2 linked regions of the Longimicrobium terrae genome follow. Each later gene encodes a partner of the first gene's protein in a complex. Links are inferred from orthologs where the notes say so. Each region holds a gene or a part of one and is shown in the gene's direction. Other genes may lie near its edges. The genes, in order: HNQ61_RS15290 and accD.

What was found.
Region 2: the proteins of HNQ61_RS15290 (region 1) and accD are in contact, whole or in part, in a solved structure (PDB 8UXZ), measured with the Escherichia coli proteins. The link is inferred for Longimicrobium terrae from one-to-one orthologs.

Annotation. Positions count from the first base shown.
Region 1 is NZ_JACHIA010000009.1:26,622-34,945, forward strand. What follows is about bases 5,569-8,324. They hold HNQ61_RS15290 (acetyl-CoA carboxylase carboxyltransferase subunit alpha), read left to right. Parts: upstream 5,569-6,341; coding sequence 6,342-7,307; downstream 7,308-8,324. Other genes in these bases: HNQ61_RS15285 (YciI family protein), read left to right, coding at 5,710-6,051; HNQ61_RS15295 (regulatory iron-sulfur-containing complex subunit RicT), read left to right, coding at 7,381-8,324. In the rest of the region: HNQ61_RS15275 (Fic family protein), read right to left, coding at 1-1,181; dnaE (DNA polymerase III subunit alpha), read left to right, coding at 1,597-5,325. UniProt on the Escherichia coli protein: Component of the acetyl coenzyme A carboxylase (ACC) complex. First, biotin carboxylase catalyzes the carboxylation of biotin on its carrier protein (BCCP) and then the CO(2) group is transferred by the carboxyltransferase to acetyl-CoA to form malonyl-CoA.
Region 2 is NZ_JACHIA010000003.1:86,162-97,072, reverse strand. Bases 8,109-10,911 are described here. They hold accD (acetyl-CoA carboxylase, carboxyltransferase subunit beta), read left to right. Parts: upstream 8,109-8,972; coding sequence 8,973-9,851; downstream 9,852-10,911. Other genes in these bases: HNQ61_RS06445 (Mur ligase family protein), read left to right, coding at 9,848-10,911; rodA (rod shape-determining protein RodA), read left to right, coding at 8,109-8,908. In the rest of the region: cysK (cysteine synthase A), read right to left, coding at 1-778; HNQ61_RS06480 (S9 family peptidase), read left to right, coding at 1,300-3,429; HNQ61_RS06475 (hypothetical protein), read right to left, coding at 3,837-4,004; HNQ61_RS06470 (rod shape-determining protein), read left to right, coding at 5,025-6,062; rod shape-determining protein MreC, read left to right, coding at 6,164-7,132; HNQ61_RS06460 (hypothetical protein), read left to right, coding at 7,138-7,611; more of rodA, read left to right, coding at 7,673-8,108.

The DNA of each region.
Region 1 (8,324 bases):
TCAGGAGGACCATGGGGACTGGTGGCTGCCCCCCGGGTTCCCGCATCCAGCAACTCGAGCTGGCGCGCATACACGTAGATGCGGTCCCGGGAGCGCCCCGTCACCTCCCGGACGATTCCAGCCCCCTCCAGCCGCTGCAGAGCGGCATTCACCGTGGGCCAGGTAAGCCCCAGTTCCTCGGCGGCCCGGGGAGCAGACAGCACGATCCGCTGGCGCAGAAGATCGTACACGCGCAACGCCGAGCCAGCCGCGCGCCCGAGTCGCAGGACGCGCTGCTGGTCCTGCTCGAAGAGAGCTCGAAGCGCCAGCGCGGTATCGGCGGCCTGACTGGCGACCGCCTGCACGCCGACCAGGTAGAAGTGGAGCCACCCTTCCCAGTCGTGATGCGTGCGAACCCGCTGAAGCGCATCGTAATAATCAGCCCGGTTTTCCTTGAGGTACAGGCTGAGATAGAAGAAGGGCTGTGTCAGGAGACCTTCGGCGCCGAGGATGAGGCTGACCAGCAGCCGGCCGATCCGGCCGTTGCCGTCGAGAAACGGGTGGATGGTCTCGAATTGCGCGTGCGCCAGCCCCGCCTTCACGATCGGGGCGGTTCGGCCGAACTCGTCATGGAGGAACCGCTCCAGGTTGCCGAGCGCGGCCGTCATCTCGTTGGGAGGAGGCGGCACGAAGCGCGCGTTCCCCGGCCGGGTGCCGCCGATCCAGTTCTGGGTACGCCGGAAATCACCCGGAGCCTGGGCGCTGCCCCTTCCTTCCCGCATCAAAACCCCGTGCAGTTCACGAATCAGCCGCAGGCTGAGAGGCAGTTCGCCGCGCTGGATCCGCCCCAACCCGTGGTACAGCGCGGCCACGTACCGGGAAACCTCCTGCACATCGTCCAGCGGAGTGCCGGGAGTCGTACTGTTTTCGTACTCCAGCAGATCTGACAGCGTAGACCGCGTTCCTTCGATCTGACTCGAAAGCACCGCCTCCTTGCGCACGTACATGTAAAGCAGGCGGTCCGGATCCATCGTCCGGGAAACGCCCTCCAGCTGCCCCACGGCATGGACGGCCTCTTCGTGAATCCGCTGCAGCTCCGGCGTAAAGTCCGGCGGCGGGACCGGCGGCAGAGGCGCGGGAATGAATGCCGAGAACCCCTCGGGGCCGGATTGCTGCTGAACCCACCTGCCTGCTCTGCCCAAGGAAGCCTCCCACCGCTCACGTTTCAAACATGCAGCCCGCTGTCAAAACATAACCGCCGAAACTTTGATATCGCAAACCGGAATCAAAAGCTCGGAACGCGAGCGCAACAGCACCGGGCGGGTGAGCGGGTGGCTGCAGACCGGACGCCGTCGCGGCTTGTTGGCCCAGGGGAGGAGAACATCCCGGAGCAGGCGCACGCTGCGGGCGAGCACGCCCGGTCGCGAGCGCCACCCCTCGATATTCCCTCCCGGGCCCGCGCGGAAGCCCTGTCCGCCTTCCCCTGAAAGCCTCGCGGCCCCATATTCCACCCCCTGAGCACCGGCGCCGCGGCGCTGGTCGGCCCTTTCGCAACGCGTTGGGGTACAAGCAGTTCGCCATACCGGGCGCCCTTCCGGACCCACCCCGCAGAGGCCGATGTCGTTCGTTCACCTGCACTGCCATTCCGAGTACTCGCTGCTGGACGGCGCCAACCGCATCGGCGACCTCATCAAGCGCGCCAAGGAGTTCGAGCAGCCGGCGCTCGCCCTGACCGACCACGGCTGCATGTACGGCGCCTGGGTCTTTCAGGAGCAGGCCAAGAAGGCGGGCATCAAGCCCATCATCGGCATGGAGGCGTACGTCGCTCCGGGAGCCCGCACGGACCGCAGCAAGGCCAAGGGCGAAAAGGGCTACTACCACCTCGTACTCCTTGCCCGCGACCACCAGGGCTACAAGAACCTTACGAAGCTTACGTCCATCGGCTACACCGAGGGCTTCTACGGCAAGCCGCGCATCGACCGCGAGGTGCTGGAGAAGTACTCCGAAGGCATCATCGTGACCTCCGCCTGCCTGGCGGGCGAGGTTGCGCAGCACCTGATGGAAGACCGCTGGGAGCAGGCGCGCGACGCGGTGGCGTGGCACCAGGAGGTATTCCGCGACCGCTACTACCTGGAAGTGCAGGGCCACGACAGCCAGGGGCAGGATGAGCTGAACAAGCGCATCTTCAAGCTGGCGCAGGAGATGAGCGTGCCCGTGGTGGCCAGCAACGACGCGCACTTCCTGAACGCGCACGACCACCAGGCGCACGACGTTCTGCTGTGCATCGGGCTGGGCAAGGACTTCAGCGACCCCAACCGCATGAAGTACGACGACCAGCTGTACTTCAAGAACACGCAGGAGATGGCGGCGCGCTTTCCGGGCCGCCCCGACGTGCTGACCAACACGCTGCAGATCGCCGACGAGTGCAACTGGAGCTACCCCAAGGGCTACCACGTCCCCGCGTTCCCCACGCAGGAAGAAGGCTTCGTCACAGAGGACGAGATGCTGCGCGCCTGGGTGTGGAGCGGCGCGCTGAAGCACTACGCTGGGGGGGCCGGCGGCGCGACCGGTGAGCCGGTGCAGGTGCAGGGCAGGGCGGAAGACGAGATCCGCGCCCTGCTGCCGGCCGAGATCGTGGAGCGGGTGGAGTACGAGCTGGGGGTCATCACCTCGCTCAAGTACTCCGGCTATTTCCTCATCACGGCCGACTTCATCCGCTGGGCGCGCAACCACGACATTCCGGTGGGCCCGGGGCGCGGCTCGGCGGCGGGGTCCATCGTCGCCTACTGCATGGGGATCACCGACTGCTGCCCCATCAAGTTCGACCTGCTGTTCGAGCGCTTTCTGAACCCCGAGCGCGTGTCCATGCCCGACGTGGACGTGGACTTCTGCTTTGAGCGGCGGGGCGAGGTCATCGAGTACGTGCGCGACAAGTACGGCCGCGACGCGGTGGGGCAGATCATCACCTTCGGGACGATGAAGAGCCGCGCCGTCATCAAGGACGTGGGGCGCACGCTGGGCTTCGCGCCGGCGGAAACGGACAGGCTGGCGAAGCTGATTCCCAACGGCCCCGCCTTCAGCATGACGGTGGACCAGGCCCGGGAGCAGATTCCCGACATCAAGGATCTGTACGAAAAGGACCAGCGCTACCGCCAGCTGCTGGACTATTCATCCACGCTCGAAGGGTTGTCGCGCCACTCGTCGGTGCACGCGGCCGGCGTCGTCATCGCCCCCGGCCCGCTGGACGACTACGTCCCCATCTGCACCCAGAGCACCAAGGGAAGCGGCGGCAGCGGCGAGTCCATCATCGTCACGCAGTACGACATGACGTGCCTGGAAAAGGCCGGCATGCTCAAGATGGACTTTCTGGGCCTCAAGACGCTCACGGTGATCTACGACACCGTGGCGGACATCCGCCGCCGCTACGGCGCGCTCAAGCACCCGGTGACGGGCGCGGTGTACGCGCGGGCGGAGGACATTCCGCTGGACGATCCGGAGCCGTACGCCATGATGGCCCGCGGCGGCACGGCCGGCGTGTTCCAGTTTGAATCGCAGCTGGCGACGGAAAAAATCCGGCAGATGAAGGCGGACCGGTTCGACGACCTGATCGCCGCCAACGCGCTTCTGCGCCCCGGCCCGCTGGACATGGGGATGGACATGGTGTTCATCCGCCGCAAGCTGGGTCAGGAGCCGGTCAAGTACCCGTTCCCGGAGCTGGAAACGGTGCTGGAGCCCACCCAGGGCGTGATCGTGTACCAGGAGCAGGTGATGCGTATCGTCCAGATCCTGGGCGGTCTTTCGCTGGCCGAGGCGGACGTGCTGCGAAAGGCGGTGGGCAAGAAGGACGCGGAGCTGATCGCCAAGGAACTGGGCAAGTTCGTGGACAAGGCCGTGGAAAAGAACTATCCGCGGCAGCAGATCAAGGATCTGGCCGACCAGATCGAGGCGTTCGGCCGTTACGGCTTCAACAAGTCGCACTCCGCCGCGTACTCGCTGGTGGCGTACCAGACGGCGTGGCTCAAGTGCTACTACCCGGCCGAGTTCATGGCCGCGCTGATGTCGTCCGTCGTCGACAAGATCGACGACGTGGTGTCGTACATCGCGCAGTGCAAGGAGATGGGCCGCTTCCTCCCGCGCGTGGGGCGCGAGGGAATCGAGGTGCTGCCGCCGCACGTGAACGACTCCAACTGGAAGTTCACGGTCATCGGCGAAGGGGTGGGCAGCATCCGCTTCGGGCTGGGCGCCATCCGCGGCGTGGGCGAGGGCGCGGTGCGCTCCATCATCGCCGCGCGGCTGGCGGAGGGGCCGTTCACCAGCATGTTCGACCTCCTCGTCCGCATCGACCTCCGTCTCTGCAACAAGCGGGTGCTGGAGGCGCTGATCTGCGCGGGCGCGCTGGACGGCTTCGAGGAAGAGGGGATGGGGCGCAGCCAGCTGCTGGCCGGGCTGGACGCCGCCTTCGCCAACGCACAGATGATTCAAAAGGAGCGCGAGAGCGCGCAGGACAGCTTCTTCGACATGCTGCTGGGCGGCGGCGACGCGGGCGCGGCCACGCTGGTGCAGGCCCCGGCGCTGCCCAAGGTGGAGAAGTGGACGGAGACGGAGCGGCTGGCGCGCGAAAAGGAGATCCTGGGCTTCTTCATCAGCGGGCACCCGCTGAACCGCTACCGCGAAGACGTTGCGCTGTACGAGGTTCGCACGACCACGGCCATGCTCAAGCACCAGAAGGACTGCAAGGTGGAGCTGGCCTGCGTGGTGACCGAGGCGGCGCGCCAGATCAGCAAGAAGGACGGCTCTGAATGGGGGCGCATTACGGTGGAGGACTTCCACGGAACGGCCACGGTGCTTGCGTTCGGCGACTCGTGGGCTAAATACAAGGACGTTCTGCAGCAGGATGCGCCCGTGGTCATCCGCGGGGCGGTGAGCAACCGCGAGCGCGACGAGGAAGAGCCGCCCATGTTCCTGGACAGCGCGATCCCCCTGGCCCAGATTCGCGAGAGCGGCGACGTGGGCGTGCAGATCGAGCTCGCGTCGGCCGGCGTGGCGCCGGAAGCGCTCGCCGCCGCGAAGAGCGCGCTGGCGGAGCACGCCGGCGCCGGCCCGCTGTTCGTGGTGTGGAAGAACGGCGGCGAGGGCGACGCGCCGCGCCTGCGGTCGCGCACCCTGCGCGTGGCCCCGCGCGACGAGCTGCTGATGGCGCTGCGCGAGGCGCTGGGCGACGAGCGGGTGAGCCTGCACCGCGACGCGCCCGCCGTGGTGGCGCAGCAGCGGGAGGAGCGCTTTCCGCGGCGCGGCGGCGGGGGTGGAGGTGGCGGCGGGTTCAGCATCAACAGTGGGGGGGAGTAGGAACGGCAGGGAATAGGGAATGGGGAATGGGGAATAGGAACGGCGGATGGATGGCCGGGTCTGTCCCCTGTTCCCGGCACGGGCGACTGAAGTCGCGGCAACAACGGCGCAAAGTCCGCCTGCGCGGACTGCGGCGGATGCATTGGCGGGATCGACGGAGTGCATCGCGGCCGCCGTCCAGGAGCGAATGGATTCGCCGCTGGAAAGGCACGAAGTCCGCCTGCGCGGACTGCGGCGGCCGCATCGGCGCGGAGGGCGTACCGGGCACCGGGCACCTGATCCCAGGCACTTCCCCGCTCACACTTCCACCCCGACCCGCGCCGGTGGCTCAGCGCTTGTATCAGGCGTGGGCAGGCGGGCGGACTGAGACGACGGAGCAAGCAGATGCCGCGGTACCTGATCTCGTTCGACGACGGCTCGATGGACCACATTCCGGCCGGTGACTGGCCCGAGGTGGGAGAGGCGTCGCACGCGGTGGTGCGGGAAGCGAAGGCGGCCGGCGTGTGGATCTTCGGCGGCGGCATCGAGCGCCAGCGGGCGTCCATCGTCGGTACGGACGGCAGCGCCACGGACGGCGCGTTTCCCGAGACCAAGGCGGTCGTCGGCGGGTTCTCGGTCATCGAGGTGCCCTCGCGCGAAGAGGCGCTGGAGTGGGCCGCCCGTATCGCCCGCGGCTGCCGCTGCGCGCAGGAAGTCCGCGAGATCATGTACGATCCGGAATCCTGAGCACCCACGCACCCAGCCCTCACGCACCGCGGTTCGCGTGAGGGATGCGGGCCCGGAGGGGCGAGACGCCGGGGCGCCCGCGCGCCGGGGTCCGCAGGGAACGATGATGTCCGGGCGCCCTGGTGGCTCGCCGCCGTTGGCAACAGCTGTATCGTTGCCTACGGCGCCCGCAGCCCGGCCCGGAGCGCAGCGGAGGGACACGCCCAAACCCGTTCCATCCGTTGAAGGACCCGGATCCGAACGACGAACCTGATCGCTCCGCCCTGGAGCCTGAATCAAGCGAGCACGATTTGGCGACCGTAGCGCACCTGGACTTCGAACGCACCATCGCGGACGTGGAGGAGCAGATTTCCTCCCTGCGCACGCTGGCGCGCGAACGCGGCCTGGACGTCAGCAACGAACTGCTGGCGCTGGAGCGAAAGCTTACCGGCCTCAAGCAGGACACCTTCGCCAACCTGTCGCCCATCGAGCGCGTGCAGGTGGCCCGGCACCCCAAGCGTCCCTACACGCTGGACTACCTGGAGCTGGTCTTCACGGATTTCGTGGAGCTGCACGGAGACCGCCAGTTCCGCGACGACGCCAGCATCGTGGGCGGCTGGGCGCGGCTGGAGGGCGAAACGGTGATGGTCCTGGGCCAGCAGAAGGGCCGGGACATGAAGGAGAACCTGCTGCGCAACTTCGGGATGCCGCACCCCGAGGGGTACCGCAAGGCGCTCCGGTTGATGAAATTGGCGGAGAAGTTCCGCCGTCCCCTGGTGACGCTCATCGACACGCCGGGGGCCTATCCCGGCATCGGCGCCGAGGAGCGCGGCCAGGGCGAGGCTATCGCCCGCAACCTGCGCGAGATGGCGGCGCTCACCATTCCGTCGGTCGCCGTGGTGATCGGCGAGGGCGGCAGCGGCGGCGCGCTGGCCATCGGCGTGTCGGACCGCGTGCTGATGCTGGAAAACAGCATCTACTCGGTCATCAGCCCCGAGGGGTGCGCGGCCATCCTGTGGAAGAGCGGCGCCGAGCGCGACAAGGCGGCGACCGCCATGAAGATCACCGCCGGCGACCTCAAGGGGCTGAGCGTGATCGATGAAGTAATCCCCGAGCCGGCCGGCGGGGCGCACAGCGACTGGGAAGGCACCGCAAGCGCGCTTCGCGAGGCGCTGGTGCGCAACCTGGCCGAACTCCGGCCGCTTGGCGTGCAGGAACTGCGCGAGGCGCGGTGGGCCAAGTACATGGGGATGGGCCGCTGGCGACAGGCCGGCTGACCCGCCCCGAGATCCGCGTCAGCGGACCCGAACCAACATAGATGCCGCCGCGCGTTCCCCCGGAGCGCGCGGCGTGCGCGATAAAGTGGAGGTACCCGTGGGACTGGAGCTTCCCGTGTTCCAGCCCCTTCCGTCGGCCGAAGGGCAGACCTTTCTGGTGGAGGTCGGCTTCAAGGGGATGAGGAAGGGCTTTTTTACCTGCACCGATCCGTCGGTGCGGGTGAATGACTGGGTGATGGTGGAGGTGGAGCGCGGCCGCGACGTGGGCCGCGTGGTGTCGCTGGGCGGCGTGGCGCAGAAGAAGTGCGGCGACGGCCCCGTGTCGTTCCCCATCCTGCGCCCCGCCGAGGAGGACGAGGTGCGGCAGGTGTACGTGCTTCGCGCCGACGAAGAGCGGGTCCGCCGCGGCACGCGCGAGATGGTGCAGCAGCACGGCCTGCACATGAAGGTGAGCGACGCCGAGTGGCAGTGGGACCGCAACAAGCTCACGATCTTCTTTACCGCCGAGCGGCGGGTGGACTTCCGCCAGCTCGTCCGCGAGCTGGCGCGCACGTTCCGCACGCGCATCGAACTGAAGCAGATCGGCGTACGTGACGAGGCGGCGCAGCTGGGCGGCGTGGGCCGGTGCGGCCGCGCCCTCTGCTGCAGCACCTGGCTGCGCGAGATCAAGCCGATCTCGCTGCAGCTGGCCAAAGACCAGAGCCTGTCGCTGAACCCGCAGCAGATCAGCGGCACCTGCGGCCGGCTGATGTGCTGCCTGACGTACGAGCACGATGCCTACCTGCAGGCGCGCAAGCGCTTTCCCCGCGAAGGAAAGACGATCCGCACCACGGTGGGCAACGAGCGGGTGATCGCCATCGACATCTGGCGCATGCAGGTGACGCTGCAGGACGACAACCGGCAGCGCCGCACCATCGACCTGGAGCAGCTCAAGGCCGAAACCGTGGTGCAGCCGGCCACGACCCCGGCGCGCGCGGACCGTCCGCCGCTGCCCAGCCTTCCCAACCCGGCGCAGAG
Region 2 (10,911 bases), on another replicon or contig:
CCAGCCGCCGCGCGGTGGCGATCGCGTCGTCGTTGGTCACCTGGATGACCTCGTCATAGATCTGCCGGTCCAGGTTGCCCGGCACGAACCCCGGCCCGATCCCCTGCTGCTTGTGCGGCCCCGGCTGCCCGCCGCTGATCACCGGGCTTTCCGCCGGCTCCACCGCAATGATGCGCAGGTCCGCCCGCCGCTCCTTCAGATAGCGCCCCGCGCCGCTGATGGTGCCGCCCGTGCCGACGCCGGCGATGAAGACGTCGATATGGCCGTCCGTATCCTCCCAGATCTCCGGCCCCGTAGTGCGAAAGTGCACGGCGGGATTCGCGGGATTGTCGAACTGGCGCGCCATCCAAGCCCGGTCGCCCAGCGCCGCGGCGATCGCCTCCGCGCGGGCGATGGCGCCCTTCATCCCCTTGGCGCCTTCCGTGAGCACCACCTTGCAGCCCAGCGCGCGCAGCAGGTTGCGCCGTTCGATGGTCATTGTCTCGGGCATGGTGAAGATGCAGCGGTAGCCGCGCGCAACGGCCGCGTACGCCACGCCGATCCCCGTGTTGCCGCTGGTGGGATCCACCACCACCATCCCCGGCCGCAGGTCGCCGCGGGCGATGGCATCGTCCACCATCGCGGCGCCGATGCGGTCCTTGACGGAGTTGAAGGGATTGAAGCCTTCGTGCTTGACCACGATGCGCCCGGGCAGCCCCGCGCCCAGGCGGTTGAGCTGAATGAGCGGCGTGCCGCCCATGGTCTGCGTGATGTCGCCGTAGATTCTGCCGCGTGACATGCGGAGCCTCCTGAAGCAGAGAGATTGGCCGACGGCGCCGGCCGCCGCTGGGCGATACCCATCGTCCGAAAGCCGGTTCCGCGCGCTCCCAGTCCGCCACGTACGCGCGGCGGTTCTCGCGGCCGGACCCTCCGCGCACCCCCGCAACCGCCGCGCCCTCCGCGTGAGGGCTGTTTCCCACGGCGCCATCCTGCGACGCGAATCCGACGGCCGCGCGCCCGGCCCTCCATCCGCCAACCCTGGCAGACAGCCCGCGGGGACGGTCCGTGCCTCTGCCCGTCATCCGCGCGGGACGCGGGTGATCCGCACATCCGGCGATCCATCCACACCGGAGAACATCGCCCGTACGCCGGCCTCACATCCGCCGGATTCGAGCGATCCGCACGCCGGGAACGCGCGGCCGATCGTCCCCCGGAACAGCGCTCCATCCGCCATGAACGTCCGTCTTTCCGGATGACGGATCGCGCGCTATCCTGAGTGCTGCCCGTTTAGCACCCGCCGATCACGCACCCGGAGGCCGGATGTACAGCCGCACCGCGCGAACCCTCATGCTCCTTGCCCCCGTTCTGGCGGCGGCGCCCGCCGCCGCGCAGACCGCGCGCGACCTGCCGCGGCCGCCGGTGGCGCGGGTGCTTCCCCGTACGGACACGCTGCATGGCGACGTGCGCGTGGACAACTACTTCTGGCTGCGCGACCGCGCCAACCCGGAAGTCATCTCGTACCTGCAGGCGGAAAACCGCTACGCCGACACGGCCATGGCCGGCACCCGCGCGCTTCAGGAAACGCTGTACCAGGAAATGGTCGGCCGCATCAAGCAGAACGACCTTTCCGTTCCGGACCGCATCGGGCCGTACTTCTACTACTCGCGCACGGAAGAGGGAAAGCAGTATCCCATCTACGTGCGCCGCCGCGGCAGCATGACCGCGCCCGAGGAAGTGATCTTCGACCAGAACCGCATGGCCGAGGGGCACGGCTACTACTCGCTGGGCGCGTTCGCCGTCAGCCCGGACCACCGCATGCTTGCGTTCGCGGTGGACACGGCGGGCTCGGAGCACTTCACGCTGATGGTAAAGGACCTCAGCACCGGCCAGGTGCTGCCGGACCGCATTGACGACGTGCACTTCGGCGTGACGTGGGCGGCGGACAACCGCACCCTGTTCTACACGCGCACCGATGCGTCGCAGCGCCCGGACCGCATCTTCCGCCACGCCGTGGGCACCCCCACCGCGTCGGACGTCAAGGTGCACGAGGATGCCGACCCGCTCTTTCGCGTGAGCGTGGAGCGCACCAAGGACAACCGCTTCATCGTGGTGGGCTCGGAAAGCTACACGACGTCCGAGGCGATGGTGGCGCCCGCGGCGGGCCCCTTCACCTTCCGCATGGTTTCGCCGCGGCAGGACGGCGTCATCTATTCCGTGGAGCACCAGGGCGACCACTTCGTCATCCGCACCAACGCCGACGGGGCCAACAACTTCAAGCTGGTGCAGGCGCCGGACGCCGATCCGTCGCGCCGCGCGTGGCGGGAACTGGTGCCCGCGCGCGACTCCGTGCTGATCGACGGCATGGACGTGTTCCGCAACTTCCTGGTGCTGTACGAGCGGGGCAACGCGCTGCGGCAGATCCGCGTGCGCGACGTGCGCAGCGGGCGGGAGCACGCCATCTCCTTTGACGAGCCGGTGTTCAACGCGTCGCCGGGAAGCAATCCGGAATACAACACGGATACGCTGCGCTTCGGCTACACCTCGCTGGTCACGCCGTCGTCCGTGTACGACTACGACATGGGACGGCGCGAGCGCATGCTGCGCAAACAGACCGAGGTGCTGGGCGGGTACGATCCCGCGCGGTACGCCAGCGAGCGCACCTGGGCGCGCGCGTCAGACGGGACGATGGTCCCCGTCTCGCTCGTCTACAAAAAGCCGTTCGTGCGTGACGGAAGCCGGCCGCTGCTGCTGTACGCGTACGGATCGTACGGCATCAGCACCGATCCGGCGTTCAGCGTGGCCAACCTGAGCCTGCTGGACCGCGGGGTGGTGTACGCCATCGCGCACATCCGCGGCGGGCAGGAGATGGGCCGCGGCTGGTACGACCAGGGCAAGATGATGAACAAGCGCAACACGTTCACCGACTTCATCGCGGCGGCCGAGCACCTGGTGGGCGAGCGCTACACCTCGCGCGAGCGGCTGGCCATCCGCGGCGGCAGCGCGGGCGGGCTGCTGATGGGCGCGGTGGTGAACCTGCGCCCGGACCTGTTCCGCGCGGTGGTGGCGGACGTGCCGTTCGTGGACGTCATCAACACCATGGCCGACGCCAGCATTCCGCTCACGACGGCGGAGTGGGTGCAGTGGGGCAACCCGGTGGCGAGCGAGCAGGAGTACCGCTACATGCTTTCCTACTCGCCGTACGACAACGTGGAGGCCAAGGCGTACCCCACCATGCTGGTGACGACGGGGCTGAACGATCCGCGGGTGGCGTACTGGGAGCCGGCCAAGTGGGTGGCCCGCCTGCGCGCCACGCGCACCGACGACAACCTGCTGCTTCTGCGCACCAACATGGGCGCGGGCCACGGCGGCTCGTCGGGCCGGTACGACGCGCTGCGCGAGACGGCGTTCCGGTACGCGTTCGTGCTGCACAATCTCGGGATCGACCGGTGAGGAAGTGCGAAAGTGCCAAGTGCGGCATCGTCGGCCCAAACGCCGCACCGCCCCCGGGCACTAGGCACTGAGCATTGGGCACTGCTGTTCCCGCACTCACGCACTAACGCACCCAGCACTCACGCACCTCAGTTCCGGGCGTGTCCCCGCTGCGCGGGGCCGGGCTTCGCGCGCCGTAGGCAACGATACAGCTGTTGCCAACGGCGCCGAGCCCCCGGTTCGCGCCACGGCTGAGACGTGGATGGCGGCCTCGATGCACGCGCGAACCGGGTTCTCGGCCCTCCGGGCGCGAATCCCTCACGCAACTCACCCCGGCGGCGGCATTCCATCGGCACGAAAACGCGGGCCCGGCGACATGCCGGGCCCGCGTCCGTTCGTCTCCCGCCTCGCGCGTGGAAAAGTGGATCTCAGAACGCGGGCGTGCAGGGGCAGCAGGTCAGCCGGGTGCCGGGCGTGTAGCACAGCGTTCCGCTCAGCGCTTCGTTGCCGTCCACCGTTCCGCGCTCGGCCTGCTCGATCTCCATCTCGAACGAATCCACCGCCAGTTCGTCGATCCGCAGCGTAAGCTTGCTCATGGCGTCTCCCGGAATCCGCCCCGGCCCGCCGCGCGCATTCGGCGCGGCGCTCCGCGGCTGTGTGCCCGAACCGTAATCGGTCGCGAAACGATGGGCAAGGATGATGCGCGATCAGTCATCCCTCGCAGGCGGTAGAAGATGAGGTCCACGGCAAGGCCGAATGCGGACGAAACGGCTCCTGCGACAGGCTGTGGGCCCTCACCCCGCGTGCTCCGCACGACGACCCTCTCCCACGAACGGATGTGGGAGAGGGAGCACACACCAGTTTGGCGCGGGGTGGATGGCGCGAACGCGTGAACATCAATCAGGCATCCGGGTGTGCGGATTGTCGCCCGGCGGTTGAAACCGCGCCTCGAGACACACGAAGTCCGCCTTCGCGGACTGTGCCTGCGGCTACGATGTGGATTCCCCAACGCAGTTGAAGCCCCGATCGTGGACGCGACAGCGGCCATGAGTCGGGGGTTCCCGCTGTTTGAGCGGCGGATTCATTCGCTCAACGAGATCCGCTCCACGCCCGTACTATGGCTCCCGCGCGAACCGTACGCCTCGCTCCCGCTCCGAATCTCCGCGCTGCGCACCGAACCATCCGACCCAACAACCCTCCCCCAGTCTTTTTTGGGGGAGGGGTGGGCGAGTAGTACGAGCCCGGGTGGGGGCCGCCCGCGGACTCCGCCCCACGAACGCCACCATTCGTCCCGTCCAGGCGGGCGGCGGCACCCCCATCCACCCATCCACCCATCCCCAATCCACACCAGCACTTGCACGATTGTCTGCCGCTGTAGCAGATTGGCCGTGCATCATCAAACCTGGTCTGCTCCGCCCCCGGCGCGCATTCCGTACTCCCCGGCATGGCGCGTGCATGTGCGCACGGCGATTCCCGGGTGGTGCCGGGTTGCGGTGGTGCCGGGGGCGGCCTAGCTTTGCGCCCCTCGTAAGCCAACGGATTACAGGGCAAAACCACACGCCACAGGCGCCCGCAGGGCCTCGGACGGCCCCGGCGAGAACGTACGGAAAGAGCACATGGCCTTCAGCTGGTTCCGGTCGGGGAGCTTCATCCCGGTCAACGACATCGCCGTCGACCTTGGGACGGCGAATACCCTGGTGTACGTAAAGGGCGAAGGCATCGTCCTGAACGAGCCCTCGGTGGTGGCCATGGAAAAGGCCACGAACCAGATCAAGGGCATCGGGCTCGAGGCCAAGCGCATGCTGGGCCGCACCCCCGAAGGCATCACCGCGGTGCGCCCCCTCAAGGACGGCGTCATCGCCGACGTGGACGTCACCGAGATCATGCTGCGGTACTTTCTGCAGACGGTGACCTCCAAGCGGTTCCTGAAGCTCAAGCCCACGGTGGTGGTGGGCGTGCCCTCGGGAATCACCGAGCTGGAGCGGCGCGCGGTTCGCCAGAGCGCGGCCGCGGCGGGCGCCAAGGAAGTGTACATGGTGGCCGAGCCCATGGCCGCGGCCATCGGCGTGGGGCTGCCGGTGGAAACGCCCACGGGCAACATGGTCATCGACATCGGCGGCGGCACCACGGAAATCGCGGTGATCGCGCTGTCGGGGATCGTGTGCGACACCAGCATCCGCGTGGGAGGCGACGAGATCGACAACGCCATCGTCACCTTCATGCGCAAGAACTACAACCTGATGATCGGCGAGGCCACGGCCGAAGCGGTCAAGATCCAGATCGGGTCGGCCTACAGCACCGGCGACGAGCGCGAGATGGACGTCAAGGGGCGCGACCTGGTGTCGGGCATTCCCAAGACGGTGCGCGTGCACTCGCAGGAAATCCGCGAGTGCATCCAGGAGCCCATCCAGGCCATCGTGGAAGCGGTGCGCCGGGCGCTGGAAATCACCCCGCCGGAGCTGGCCAGCGACATCGTGGACCGGGGCATCGTGATGACGGGCGGCGGAGCACTCATCCGCGGCCTCGACAGCCTGATTGCCCGAGAAACCAACCTTCCAATTCACGTCGACGAGGATCCGCTCACCTGCGTGGTTCGCGGGGCCGGGCGCATTCTGGACGACGTGATCAAGTACAAAGGAGTGTTGACGTCCTGAGCGCGTTCAGACCGTACCTGCGCGGCGCCGGAGAGCGCGGCCGCAAGCGAGACCTGGCCATCGCCGGGACGTTCGCCGCCCTGGCCGGGCTGGCGTACCTGATGCCCAGCCCGTTTCAGGACGGCGTGGGGCACGCTCTCCGCAGCACCGTGCTCTACCCGTTCGTGGCGCTGCAGCGCGGCGCCGCCGACCGCGAGGGCCGCTTTGCCGACGTGGGCCGCCTGCGCTCCGAGCGCGACAGCCTGGCCTCGTTCCTGGTGGGGCAGGCCACGCTCGCCTCCGAGAACCGGCAGCTGCGCCAGCTGCTGGGCTTCCGCGAGCGGCTGACCTACTCGTTCGTCCCCGCCGAGGGGCGCTGGGTGGCGGGGCAGGGCTCGCAGGGGCTGCTGCGCCTGTCCGTGGGCCGGCGCGACGGGCTGCGCGACGGCGCCGCCGTGATCACCGCCGACGGGCTGGCGGGGCAGGTGGGGCAGCTGGGAAGCGCCACCGCCATGATGAAGGCCTGGACGCACCCGGACTTCGCGGTCTCGGTGATGACCCAGGACGGCGAAACCTACGGCGTGGCGCACCCCATTCAGCGCGAGGGGATCGACATGCTGGCCTTCAGCCCGGTGGCGTTCCACACCGCGCCCGACACCGGCGCGCTGATCGTCACCTCGGGTGAGGGCGGCACCTATCCGCAGGGCATTCCCGTGGGCCGCGTGGCCGGCGAGGGCAAGGACCCCGGCGGGTGGCAGCGCATCTACTACGTCCGCCCGCTGGTGACGCCCGGACAGGTGTCGCACGTGCTGGTGCTGGGCGATCCGGTGCAGGGCGCGTCGGACCAGAACCTGGCCGCCGCGTGGGGCGTGCGCCTCACCGCGCCGGCCCCGGCCGATTCGGCGGCGCGCGGGCTGAGCCCCGATGCCGCGGCCCCGGCCCGTCCGGCGGCGCCCAGGCCCGCCGCGCCGCGCCCGGCCGCACCGCGTCCGCGGCCCCGCCCGGTGGACCCCACGCCGGAACTGCCCGGCCGTCCCGTATTTCCGGGTGAGCCCCAGGCTCCGCCCGCCACCCAGAATCCGGGAGAGTAGGTTACGTGACGGAGGGAACGCGTTGGCAATTCGTGGCGTTCATCGCGGTGCTCGCGGTGCTGTACTTTCTGCTCCGGATCGGCATGGGGCTGGGAGAATTCGCGCCGGACCTGCTGGTGGTCGCGCTTCTGCTGGCCGCCCGGCGCATGCGCGCGGGGTGGGCCGCGGGGCTGGGAGTGCTGCTGGGCCTGCTGGACGGGTCGGTGAACATGTACACCTTTGGCGCCGGCGCGCTGGCGCTGGCGGTGCTGGGCTACCTGGGCGCCCGTTCGCGCGAGTGGATCGCCGGCGACAGCCCGGTGGTGCTGGTCATCTACCTGATCGCCGGCAAGTGGCTGTATGATGCGATGATGTACCTGCTTCTGCTGCGTACCGACGTGGCGGGGCCGGTGAGCGGGCTGGCGTTTTCGCTGATCGCCGCGATCTACGCGGGGGCGGTGGGGCTTGCGGCCGCGGCGGCGTACCGCGCGGTGGCATGAAGGGGGTTCTCATGTGCGGGTCGGGGATGGACGGCGTGCTCCGCGCGCCTGAGAGGGCGGCATGAAGCGCTACGCGCAGGTGCGGCTGGGAGACCCGGTGCTCTTCTGGCTGGTGGTGGGGCTGGCCGTCTTCGGGATCTGCATGATCTTCAGCGCCGGCGCCGTGGACGTTCCCGGCACCCGTGCCGAGGGGACGTGGCGCCAGCAGCTCATCTTCTTCACCCTCGCCATCCTGCTGGTGCCGGTGCTGCTGAGGGTGCGCTTCGGATGGCTGGAGTGGGGCGCGCAGCCGGCGTACGCGCTGGGGCTGGTGCTGCTGATGGCGGCGCTGGTGTTCGGCAGCGGCGGCACGACCGGCGCAAGCACCAAGAGCTGGATCCGCGTGGGACCCGTGGGCCTGCAGCCCTCGGAGGTGGCCAAGATCGCCACCGCGCTCATGCTGGCGCGGGTGCTGGGCGAATGGCGCGAGCCGCCCAAGACGCTGTGGGCGCTGTGGAAGCCCATCGGCGTCGTCGCGCTCCCCATGGGGCTGGTGATGCTGCAGCCGGACCTGGGCTCGGCGCTGGCCTTCGCCAGTATCCTGGTGTGGTGCCTGTACTGGGCCGGCACGCCGGTGCTCACGATCTTCTTTCTGATCAGCCCGCTGCTCAGCCTGTTCCTGAGCATCAGCGTGTGGGTGTGGGGCTTCTACATCGTCCTGCTGATGGCGATGCTCTTCTGGCGCAACGCCTTCATCAGCGAAAAGATCTCCATCTTCGTGGCCAACGCGGTGGCCGGCGCCGTGGCGCTGCCGCTGTGGAACATGCTGAAGCCATATCAGAAGGCGCGCTTCATGGTGTTCCTGGACCCGGCGAGCGACCCGCGGGGCACGGGGTACAACCTGATCCAGAGCCGCGTGGCCATCGGCAGCGGCGGCTGGTTCGGCAAGGGCTTCATGGAAGGTCCGCAGAAACGGCTGGCCTTCCTTCCCGAGCAGCACACCGACTTCATCTTTGCCGTCATCGGCGAAGAATTGGGGTTCATCGGCGTGCTTGCCGTGCTGCTGACCTTCGGGCTGATCTTCTGGCGGCTGATCCGCGTCGCGGAGCGCTCGCGCGATCCGTTCGGCTCTCTGGTGCCCATCGGCATTCTGGGAAGCTGGTTCACCCACGTGCTCATCAACGTGGGGATGACGGTGGGGGTGATGCCCGTGACCGGCATTCCGCTTCCCTTCATCAGCTACGGCGGCTCGTTCCTGCTGGTGAACCTGCTGGCGATGGCCGTCATCCAGCGAATCGCGGCCGAGAAGGCGCGCTGACTTCGGTCAGCGCGCCCCTCGGCCCGCCTCCGCATCTCCATTCCCGACACACACTCCGGTCCTCATGGCCTGGTTTCGCAAGCCCAAGACGCGCCTGCAGGCGGCCGACCGCCGCGACCTGCCCGGCGAGCTCTGGGAAAAGTGCCCCAACTGCGGTGAAATTCTCTACACGCAGAAGCTCAAGGAAAACTGGAACGTCTGCCCCAACTGCGCCTTTCACCTCCGCCTTTCGGCCGACGGCTACGTCGCGCTGCTGACGGATGAGGGAAGCTTCACGGAGATGGATGCCGACCTGCGCTCCGCCGATCCGCTGGGCTTCGTAGACCTGAAGCCGTATCGCGACCGCCTGGTGGCCGCGGAGCGCAAGAGCGCGCACGGCGACGCGGTCATGACGGGCGGCGGCACGCTGGACGGCATTCCGGTGGAAGTGGGCGTGATGGACTTTTCGTTCATCGGCGGGTCGATGGGCTCCGTCGTGGGCGAAAAGCTGGCGCGCGCGGGGATGCGGGCGCTGGAGGCGCGCAAGCCGTACATCATCGTGTCCGCGTCCGGCGGCGCGCGGATGATGGAAGGCATCTTTTCGCTGATGCAGATGGCCAAGACCTCCGCGGTGCTGGCGCAGATGCACGAGGCCGGCGTGCCGTACGTAGCGCTGCTGACGGATCCCACGACGGGCGGCGTGACGGCGTCGTATGCCATGCTGGGTGACCTGAACCTGTCGGAGCCCAACGCGCTGATCGGGTTCGCGGGGCCGCGCGTCATCGAGCAGACTATCAAGCAGGAGCTTCCCGAGGGCTTTCAGCGCGCCGAGTTCCTGCTGGAGCACGGGATGCTGGACGACATCGTGGACCGCCGGCAGATGAAGGCGTACCTGTCGCGGTCGCTGCGGCACATGCTGGGGCTGCCGCCGTCGGAAACGCTTCGCGCGCCCGAAGCGGCGTGAAGGCGGACGATCCCGCCGCGTGGCTGTTCGCGCGGACGACGGGCGGCATCCGGTGGGGGCTGGAACGGACGGAGGCGCTTCTCGCCGGTGCGGATGATCCGCACCGGCGTTTCGCATCCCTGCACGTTGCTGGCACCAACGGAAAGGGTTCCGTTTCCGCGCTGTGCGATTCCGTTCTCCGCGCGGCGCGTCCGGAGCGCGCGGCCGGGCTGTACACGTCGCCGCACCTGATCCGCTTTCCCGAGCGCATCCGCATCAACGGCCGCGCGGTGGACGACGCGCTGCTGGCCGCGTGCGAGGCCGAACTGCGCCCCGCGATCGAATCGTCCGGCGCGACGTTCTTTGAGGCGACGACCGCGCTCGCGTTCCTCTGCTTCGCGCGCGCGGGGGTGGAGATCGCCGTGGTGGAGGTGGGGCTGGGCGGGCGGCTGGATTCCACCAACGTGCTGGACCCGCTGGTCTGCGCGGTGACCAACGTCGCCGTGGATCACACCGAGTACCTGGGCGATACGGTGGAGGCGATCGCGGCGGAAAAGGCGGGCATCTTCAAGCCCGGCGTTCCCGCGATCACGGGCGAGTCCGCGCCGGGCACGCTCGCCGTCCTCCGTGCGCGCGCGGAGGATGCGGGCGCGCCGCTCACCGTGCTCGATGACGTGGCGGAGGTGGATGACGTGCGGCTGTCGCTGGAGGGCACGCGCTTCCGCCTGCGCTCCGCGCGATGGGGAGAGCGCGAGGTGCACGTTCCGCTGATCGGCGCGCACCAGGCGCGCAACGCCGCGCTCGCGGCGGAACTGCTGGGGCTGCTGCCGGATGACGTGCGGCCGTCGTGGGAGGACGTGGAGCGTGGATTCGCGGCGGTGCGGTGGGCGGGGAGGATGCAGGTGGAGCGCATCCGTGGCGGAACGTGGATCTTTGACGTCGCGCACAATCCCGCGGGCGTGCAGGCGCTCTGCGCGTCGCTGGATGCGATGACGCTGGAGCAGCCCGTCATCCTCCTTGCCTCCGTGCTGGCGGACAAGGATTGGGCGCACATGCTTACGCCGCTGCTCGCTCGATCCAG